2 regions of the Demequina muriae genome follow, and region 2 is predicted to be linked to the other one. Evidence: riboswitches for the same ligand, from Rfam matches in the RefSeq annotation. Region 2 holds a riboswitch; the other holds the start of a gene.

Region 1 (4,291 bases), 490 kb from region 2:
AGGAACTGATTGACCTGCAGGTAGATCTCGGTCTCGACGGTGCGGACGCGGGTGCCGCCCAGGACCAGGACCACGCCGAACGACGTCGCGCAGAACAGGAAGACGACGGCCGCGGCCGAGCCGATCGCGGGCGCGAGGGCCGGCAGCGTGACGTGCGCGAAGGCACGTCGACGGTCGGCGCCGAGCGTGCGGGCAGCCAGCGCCGTCGACGGGTCCATGGCCGCCCACGCGCCTCCCACCACGCGAATCACGACGGCGACGTTGTAGAACACCAGGGCCGCGGCGATTGCGATCGGGGACTGGTCGAGACCCAGCCCCCCGAGCGGCCCGGATCGACCCAGGAGCGCGGTGAAGGCGGCGGCGACCACCACGGTGGGGAGCACGAACGGCACGGCGGCGACCGCCCGCACCGCGCGCTGGCCGCGCCACCGCAGGCGATAGAGCGCGTAGGCGCCGGGAAGCCCGAGCGCCAGCGATCCCGCCGTACCCGCCGCGGCGAGTGCGAGCGTGGTGCCCACCGCATCGGCCGTCCGCGATGACGCCACCACCTCGGCGAGCCCGCCGAGGTCGAAGCCGCCGTCGAACAGTCCACGGCCCAGCACGGCGACCAGTGGCCACAGGAAGAACAGGCCGAGGAACGCGAGGGGCACCGCAGCGAGCGCCCACCACCCCACTGAGTGGTGGAACGGCGTGGAGTGGCGGAGGCGCAGCGGCGTCACCAGCGTTCCTCGGACCAGAGTCAGTCGAGGACGATCGCGGTCCAGGACTCGATCCACGCGTCACGGTTCGCGGCGATCACATCGGGGTCCATGGTGTGGGGGTCGTCGGCTAGCGGGGCGAACTCGGCCCACTCGGCCGGCACGTCGACCTGGGAGGACACGGGGTAGACGTACATGTTCTCCGGCACGCTCGCCTGGAAATCGTCCGAGAGCATCCAGTCGATGACGGCCTTGCCCGCCTCGGGGTTGGCCGCTCCCTCGAGAAGCCCTGCGTACTCGACCTGGCGGAAGCACGTGTCGAGCAGCGCCGCCGTGGTGGCCTCGCCGTCGATGACCTCGGACGGAGGCGATGAGGCGTAGCTCAGCACGACCGGGTAGTCGCCACCGTAGTTGGGGGCGGAGAAGTCCACGAAGTACGTGTCCGACCAGGACGACGTGACGCGAACCTGGTTCTCGGTGAGTGCGCGCCAGTAGTCCTCCCAGCCGTCCTCGCCGAACTCGGCGACCGTCGCAAGCAGGAACGCCAGCCCGGGCGACGAGGTCGCGGGGTTGGTCACCGACATCACGCCGTTGTACTGCGGGTCGGTGAGGAACCCGAGTCCCGAGGGAACCTCGAGGCCGGACTCCTCGAACCAGCCGATGTCGTAGTTCAGGCAGACATCGGAGTAGTCGATCGCGGTGAGTGCCTGCGAGCCTGCCACCGCATACTCGGAGGCGTCTGACGCAGCCGGGGCGCCGGACTCGTAGTCGGCGAACACCCCCTCGTCGATGGCGCGCGACGCAAACGTGTTGTCGACTCCGAACACGACATCGCCCAATGGGGCGTCCTTGGTGAGGATCAGCTGGTTGACGAGCACACCGGCGTCGCCCGGCTGGACGAATGTGACCTCGAGGCCGGACTCCTCTTCGAAGGCCGCGAGGACCTCGTCGGGGACCGCGAAGCTGTCGTGGGTCACGACGGTGACCTCGGAGCTCGAAGGATCCGTCGGGGCGGAGTCGGTCGCATCGGCGGTCGCGCCATCAGCGGCGGCGCCCGTCGGCTCCGCGGTGTCGCCGTCGGAGGAGCAGGCCGCGAGCGTCAACGTCGATGCCGCGACGGCCAGGGCGGTGATGGTGCGCAGTGGACGCATGGGTGGAACCTCCCACAAGTAGGAGGGGACGAGTCTCGACTCCCTACGCCGGCATCACCCGGATCAGGTTCGAGGGTCTGCGGCTGGTCCGCACTCTCAGCGCTCTGGCCCCTCGCGGGAAGCGCTCCCCTGTCGTTGTCCGGCCAGCATACCGCCGATGCGAGTGAGGGCGGACGCGGTCAGATCAGGGCTCGCAGGCCCATCCGTCCTTGTCGCGGTCGGACTCGTCGTTCAGGGCGTAAAGGGATGCCGAGACGAAGGTGCTCGTCGTGATGGGGCCGCCCACACGGGTGCCGATCATGTCGCGTACGCTCGACGACTTCGCCACGCCATGCGGGTAGTGCTTGCGCATGTCGGTGCAGGACGCATAGTCGATGCCGACGGACTTCTTCACTGCAGAGGTCCGAGTCGCGCTGGTGTATCCCGACTTGGTGCCGACGACCTTGACTGTGATCGACTTGTACGCATCGGCCGGACGCACCTTGTACGTGCTTGCCGTGGATCCGCTCACGGCCTTGCCGTTCACGTACCACTGGACCTTCGTCGTCACGGTCCCCGGTCCCCAAGTGCCGCGCTTGACCGTCAGCGTGCTGCCCGCCTTCGCGGTGCCGGTGATGGTCGGGGTGGGCGCGACGAGCCTGCGCCAGACGGTCACCGACGCGGAAGTCTTGGACATGGCGGAGTAGCCGGTGCGCGTCGCCGTCGCCTTCACCGTGATCTTGTGGCCGATGTCGGCCGTCGTGGCCTTGTAGGACCTCGACGTCGCTCCCGAGATGCTCGTGCCGTCCCGATACCACCGGTACGTCACCGAGCCGGGCGTGGGCGACCAGGTGCCGGCGCTCGCGGTCAGGGTGGAGCCCACGGTGGGCGAGCCCGTGACCTTGGGAGCGGGTGCGGTCGTGAAGACCTTCGCTGCGGTTCGTGAGTGACTGACCCACGTGCTCGACAGGTACCCCGAGCGCTTCGCTGTGATGGCCACCGAGATCTTGTGGCCTGCATCGGCGGTCGTGAGTCGGTACGAGGAGCCCGTGGCACCCGTGATCGCCTTGCCGTCGCGGCGCCACTGGTACGTGCTCGCCGACGGCGTGACGCCGTAAGTGGGTGCCTTGATGCTGACCGTGCTGCCCGCAGCGAAGGTCCCCGTGAAGTCCGACGTGGTGCGCACGGTGCCGAGGGATCCGAGGACGGTCGTCGAGGGGCCGGTGTAGGTGCGGGTCTCGTATCCGGCGGCTCGCACGCTCACGCTCACCGACAGCGTCTTGCCCCGGGCCGATGCGGGCAACTGATAGGTCGTGGTGCGGTCCCAGTCGGTGGTCGCGACGGTGGTGCCATCGATCTTCCACACCGTCTTGAAGGACGGCTGGGTGTCGACGCTGCTGAGCCCCGTCACGGTGACGTGGGGGGTGGTGCCCACCACCGCGGGATTGGTGAACGTGATGGTGGGGGACGCGGGCAGTGCGCCGAGCACCGCGGCAGACGCGCTGCCACGGATCTCCTTCTCCACCATGCCGGGCAGCCAGATGGTCGCGACGGCGCGTGGCCTGAGCCCCATGTGTGTCACTCCGGGTGTGTATGTGGTCCCCCAGCCCAGGTACTGCCCGGTGCCAGCGTCCTCCCACGTGAAGCTGGGCGTCAGTCCAGCGGGAGCATTGGCCGTGGTGAGCGACGCCGTGAGCGTCTGCCCTACCTTCGAGGTTCCCGAGACCGTGACCGTCGCCGACAGCGACGCCGGCCAGGCGCACGCCGTCGGACCGGAGCTGGCGACGTGGTCGATCTGCCCGGAGAACGCGTCGCCGTCGTCGAACCGCAGCACCGACTGGCCGTAGGGCAGAAACATGGTCTGTGGCCCGAAGCGGTAGGCGTTGGAGGCGGTGGCGGAGAGGACGCTGCCTGCAGGCCCCACAATCTGGGCGGGGGTGAAGGGGACGCAGCGGGTGACCGGCGCGCCATCGATGAACTGATCCCGTGCGGAGAACTCCTCCAGGGCCGGCATGGCGCCCAGCGCAGACGCATTGCGCACGGCGTTGCCGTCGACGTCGAGGAAGGCCAGCGACGGGTGGCCGGCGAGCGGGCTGAGGTCCTCCACCCACGCGTACGCGAGGTCGACGACGGTCAGGCTCGCGAGCTGCGCCAGTGGCGACACGTCCTCGACCAAGGTCTCATCGGCGTACAGCGCCTCGAGCGCGTGGGCGTCGGCGAGCGGGCTCAGGTCCTCGACATCGGTCGCACCGATGTCGAGAACCGCCAGATCGGGCAGGGCCGCGAACGACGGCAAGGTCGTCAGGGCCCCCGCGTAGAGATCGAGCCAGACGAGCGTACTCAGGGAGGCGACCGCGGAGATGTCCGTGGCCCCAAGACCCGGCAGGCTCAGGTATTCGAGCTGAGGCAGTGCGGCAAGGGGGGCGATGTCGGTGATCTGCGAGGCGGGCTCGATATGCAGCG
Region 2 (4,291 bases):
TGCGTGGCGATGGCGGGCATGGTCCGAACCTACCGCGATGCCCCCGCCGCGCCCGTCCCCCACGTGGATGACCGTTCCCCTGACTTCGTCTCGGGGAGAACCCCCAGACGACCCGTGACGCGAGGCGGGAATGCGGCGGCTATCAGCGAGGTTATGAGCGGACAACAGGTCGGTTCACCGCTCAATGAAGAGGGACATCATGGACACCGCGCTCGCCAAGCTCCGCCCGTTCAACCTGATCGCCGGCCTGCTTCACCTCGCCTCGTTCGTCGCCATCGTGGCGCTCGCCAACGACGCCACCCTGCCCGTCCGTGCGACGTACCTCAACGGCCCACCCGGGTCCGATGCGTTCGGCGAACCGGTGACTCTGCTCGACATCAACATCGGGTACGCGGTGGCGGGGTTCCTGCTGCTCTCTGCGGTGTTCCACTTCCTCGTGATCTCACCGATGTTCTTCCCGCGCTACACGGCGGGACTTCGCGAGAACCGGAACACCTTCCGCTGGGTCGAGTACTCGCTGTCGTCATCGATCATGATCGTGCTCATCCTGCAGCTCAACGGCATCTCCGAGTTCACCGCGCTCGCCGGCCTCTTCACCGTCAACGCCAGCATGATCCTGTTCGGCTGGCTGCAGGAGCGCTATGCGACTCCCGGCGACGGCGACCTGCTGCCCTTCATCTTCGGCAGCATGGTGGGAATCGTGCCGTGGCTCATCATCGCGATCAACCTCATCGGCCCCGGCAACACCAGCGACGAGACTGTGCCCGGATTCGTGTGGGGGATCATCATCTCGCTGTTCGTGTTCTTCAACACGTTCGCGGTGGTGCAGTGGCTGCAGTACCGCGCGAAGGGGAAATGGGCGAACTACCTGCGCGGCGAGCGCGCCTACATCGTCCTCAGCCTGGTGGCCAAGACCGCTCTGGCGTGGCAGGTCTTCTCCGGCGCGCTCGCCAGCTAGCCGGGCGCGGCGCCGGAGCGACCCGCGCATCGGCCGTCCGCCCCAGAGCCCCCGGTCTCCGCTGCGCCTGGACCTCCTCGCCGCGATGTGGCTACGATGCAAGGGCAAACGCGGGGAGCTCGGGGCAACCGAGCTGAGAGGACGGCCACCAGCGCGCCGTCGACCCGAGAACTTGACCTGGGTAATGCCAGCGTAAGGACGTGTCGACGGCACGGGCGTGAGCATCGTGGGGCCTGCCGTGGCCCTGGAGCGCACTCGCCCTCACGAGCCGTCGACGGCTGACTGTGCGCCGTGCGGACCCCAGGTCCGACGCCAAGGAGTCACCCGTGATCGCCGAGATCCAAGTCCTTCCCCGCCCTGTCGGCACGCCCGACGACCGCTACGCCCACGTCGACGCGGCCATCGCCACCATCGAGGCCTCCGGCCTGTCCTACGAGGTGGGCGGCATGGGCACCACGTTCGAGGGCACGCCCGACCAGGTCTGGGCCCTGCTGCGCCAGGTCCATGAGTCCACCATCGCTGCCGGAGCGGAAGGCTGCCTGTCCGTCATCAAGGTCTCTGGCGCGGCCGGTGACCGCGGGCCGAGCGTCCAGGATCTGGTGAGCAAGCACCGCCGATGACGCGCGGCAGCCGAGGCCACGCCGCCCTCATCGGCACCGCCACGGTCGTGCTGCTGCTGGTCACCTGGGAGGCATCGGTGCGGCTGGGCGAGCTGCCCGAGTTCGTGCTGCCCAGCCCCTCCCAGGTGGTCAGCGCGGCCGTCGACCAGGCACCCACCCTCGGACGGCACATCGCGACGACCGCCACCGAGGCGGTGCTGGGGCTCGCCCTGGGCACCGCACTGGGCTGGCTGCTGGCCGTGCTGACCTCGGCCGTGGCCTCCGTCGGCCACGTCGCCCGGCCGGTGGTACTGCTCAGCCAGACCATCCCGACGGTCGTGCTGGCGCCGCTGATGATCCTGTGGGCGGGCTTCGGCCTCACCTCCAAGGTGGTGCTGGTCGCACTCACCGTGTTCTTCCCCGTCCTGGTCGCCGCCACCGCGGCAATACGCGAGGTGGACGCCGAGTACTCGGACACGGTGGCCGGCCTCGGTGGCGGTCGTGCCCACCAGCTGTGGCTGGTGCGACTGCCCGCGTCCATCCCGGGTGCGCTTGCGGGCCTGCGCATCGCGGCCACCTACGCCGTAGGCGCCGCGGTGGTATCGGAATACCTCGCGGGCGAGTCCGGCATCGGCGTCTTCATCCAGCGCTCCCGCAAGGCGTACGCCGTCGATCAGATCTTCGTCGGAATCCTGCTCATCGCGCTGCTTTCCGCAGTCATGGTCGCCGCGATCACGCTGCTGAGGCGCGTCGCCACCCCGTGGCGGGCCCCCGTGGCGCGCCACTGACCGCCCTCGCCCACCACTCGACACTCGACACTCGACACCTAGGAGAATCCGCATGAACCCCCTGTTCCGCACCGCATCGCTCGCCGCCCTTGCCGCAGGCACAGCCATCACCCTCGCCGCCTGCTCCAGCGCCCCGGCAGCGATCGCTCCCACCGACTCCCCCGCCGAGTCGACCCCCGTCACGGTGGTGCTCGACTGGACGCCCAACACCAACCACTCCGGCCTCTACCTCGCGCTGGAGAACGGCTGGTACGAGGACGCCGGGCTGGACGTCACAGTGATCGAGCCCGGTGAGACGTCGGGCCTGCAGCTGATCGCGGCCGGGCAGGCAGACTTCGCGTTCTCCGTCGCGGAAGGGCTGCTCCCCGCCCGCGCCGCCGGGGCCGACGTGGTGTCCGTCGCCACCGTCATCGAGCACAACACCTCGTCGCTGCTCTCGCTCGCAGAGGACGGCATCACCCGACCGCGCGACCTCGAGGGCAAGCGCTACGGCTCATACGGGTCAGACCTGGAGGAGACGATCATCTCGAGCCTGGTCGCATGCGACGGCGGCGACCCAGCGCTGGTGGAACACGCGCCGCTGGTGAGCAATGACTTCCGCATCGGCCTCACGCAGGACGAGTTCGATGCCGCGTGGGTCTTCGACGCCTGGGACACGGTGCGACTTGGGGAGGTCGACGGCCTGGACGTCTCGACCATCGCCTTCCGAGACTGGTTCGACTGCATCCCCGACTGGTACACGCCGCTGCTCGCCACCACCGGAGAGACCATCGACGGCTCGCCCGAGGTGGTCCGCGCGTTCGTCGAGACCACCGCGCGCGGGTACGCGACAGCCATGGAGGACCCCCAGGCCGCGGCCGATGCGCTCATGGACGTCGCTCCCGAGCTCGACCAGGAGCTGGTCACCGCGAGCGCCCAGTGGCTCGCCTACGAGTACGCCGCGTCTCCGGACGCTTGGGGCGTGCAGCAGGAATCGACCTGGACGGAGTTCTCGCAGTGGCTCACGGACGGCGACATGCTCGACGGCGACCCCGACGTCGACGGAGCGTGGACGAACGCGTTCCTGCCCTCGCAGCCATGACCGACGTCACCGTCACCCCGGCCGATGCGCGGGCCGGGTCGGTCTCCGCGCCCGTCCTGGCGGTGCGTGACCTGAGCATCACCTTCCCTCCGTCGCGCCGCGGCGAGCGCGGTCTCGAGGTGCTGGATGGGCTGGACCTCGCGATGGGGGACGGCGAGTTCGTCGCCGTCCTTGGGCCCTCCGGATGCGGCAAGTCCACGCTGCTGCGCGCGCTCGGGGGGCTGCTGGATCCACGTGCACGAGTCACGGGCGAGATCGCCGTGCCGCGGGACGCGAGTGGCCGTCGGGCGACGGCATGGATGCCTCAACGAGATGGGCTGCTGCCGTGGCGCCGGGCGTTGCCGAACGCGATGGTGGGTGCCATCGCGGCCGGGGTCCCTCGGGAGCGGGCCCTCCCGCGGGCGCGGCGGCTCTTCGATGAGTTCGGCCTCGGCGGGTTCGAGCGGGCCTGGCCGCACGAACTGTCAGGGGGGATGAGGCAGCGTCTTGCGCTGCTCCGCACCTGCCTCGCTGAGCGCCCCGTGCTGCTGCTCGACGAGCCGTTCGGGGGGCTCGACCCGGTCACCCGACGGCGCATGAACGCCTGGCTCGCGTCGGTCCGTCTGACCGAGCGTGCCGCCGATGCCACGGCTCTCGACGCTGAGGAGCCGGCCGCCGCGGGCTCCGGGGTGGTGCTGGTCACGCACGACATCGACGAGGCGATGATGCTCGCGGACCGCATCGTGGTGCTCTCGGACCGGCCGGGGCGGGTGGTGCACGAGTCTCGAGCGCGATCCGGCGACCGCTACGACCGCGACACGCTGCTCGCCGCCCTCGACTGCTGAGCACGCGAGCGTGCGGCGTCGATCTAGAGGGGCTCGACTGC

What was found. Region 2 has a riboswitch for thiamine pyrophosphate ahead of QQX02_RS09635 (thiamine-binding protein). Riboswitches for the same ligand answer to the same signal wherever they lie in the genome.
Region 1: it holds a riboswitch for thiamine pyrophosphate, as region 2 does, so the genes downstream of both, QQX02_RS07310 (thiamine ABC transporter substrate-binding protein) here and QQX02_RS09635 (thiamine-binding protein) in region 2, are expected to answer to the same signal.

Annotation. Positions count from the first base shown of each region.
Region 1 covers NZ_JAUHQA010000001.1:1,560,037-1,564,327, forward strand. The annotation lists gene QQX02_RS07305 (ABC transporter permease) at 1-719, opposite strand, end outside; gene QQX02_RS07310 (thiamine ABC transporter substrate-binding protein) at 740-1,849, opposite strand; TPP riboswitch at 1,873-1,990, opposite strand; gene QQX02_RS07315 (excalibur calcium-binding domain-containing protein) at 2,034-4,291, opposite strand, start outside.
Region 2 covers NZ_JAUHQA010000001.1:2,052,969-2,057,259, reverse strand. The annotation lists gene QQX02_RS09645 (ABC transporter ATP-binding protein) at 1-20, opposite strand, end outside; gene heR (heliorhodopsin HeR) at 200-958, shown strand; TPP riboswitch at 1,060-1,174, shown strand; gene QQX02_RS09635 (thiamine-binding protein) at 1,285-1,578, shown strand; gene QQX02_RS09630 (ABC transporter permease) at 1,575-2,345, shown strand; gene QQX02_RS09625 (ABC transporter substrate-binding protein) at 2,398-3,426, shown strand; gene QQX02_RS09620 (ABC transporter ATP-binding protein) at 3,423-4,250, shown strand; gene QQX02_RS09615 (GGDEF domain-containing protein) at 4,274-4,291, opposite strand, start outside.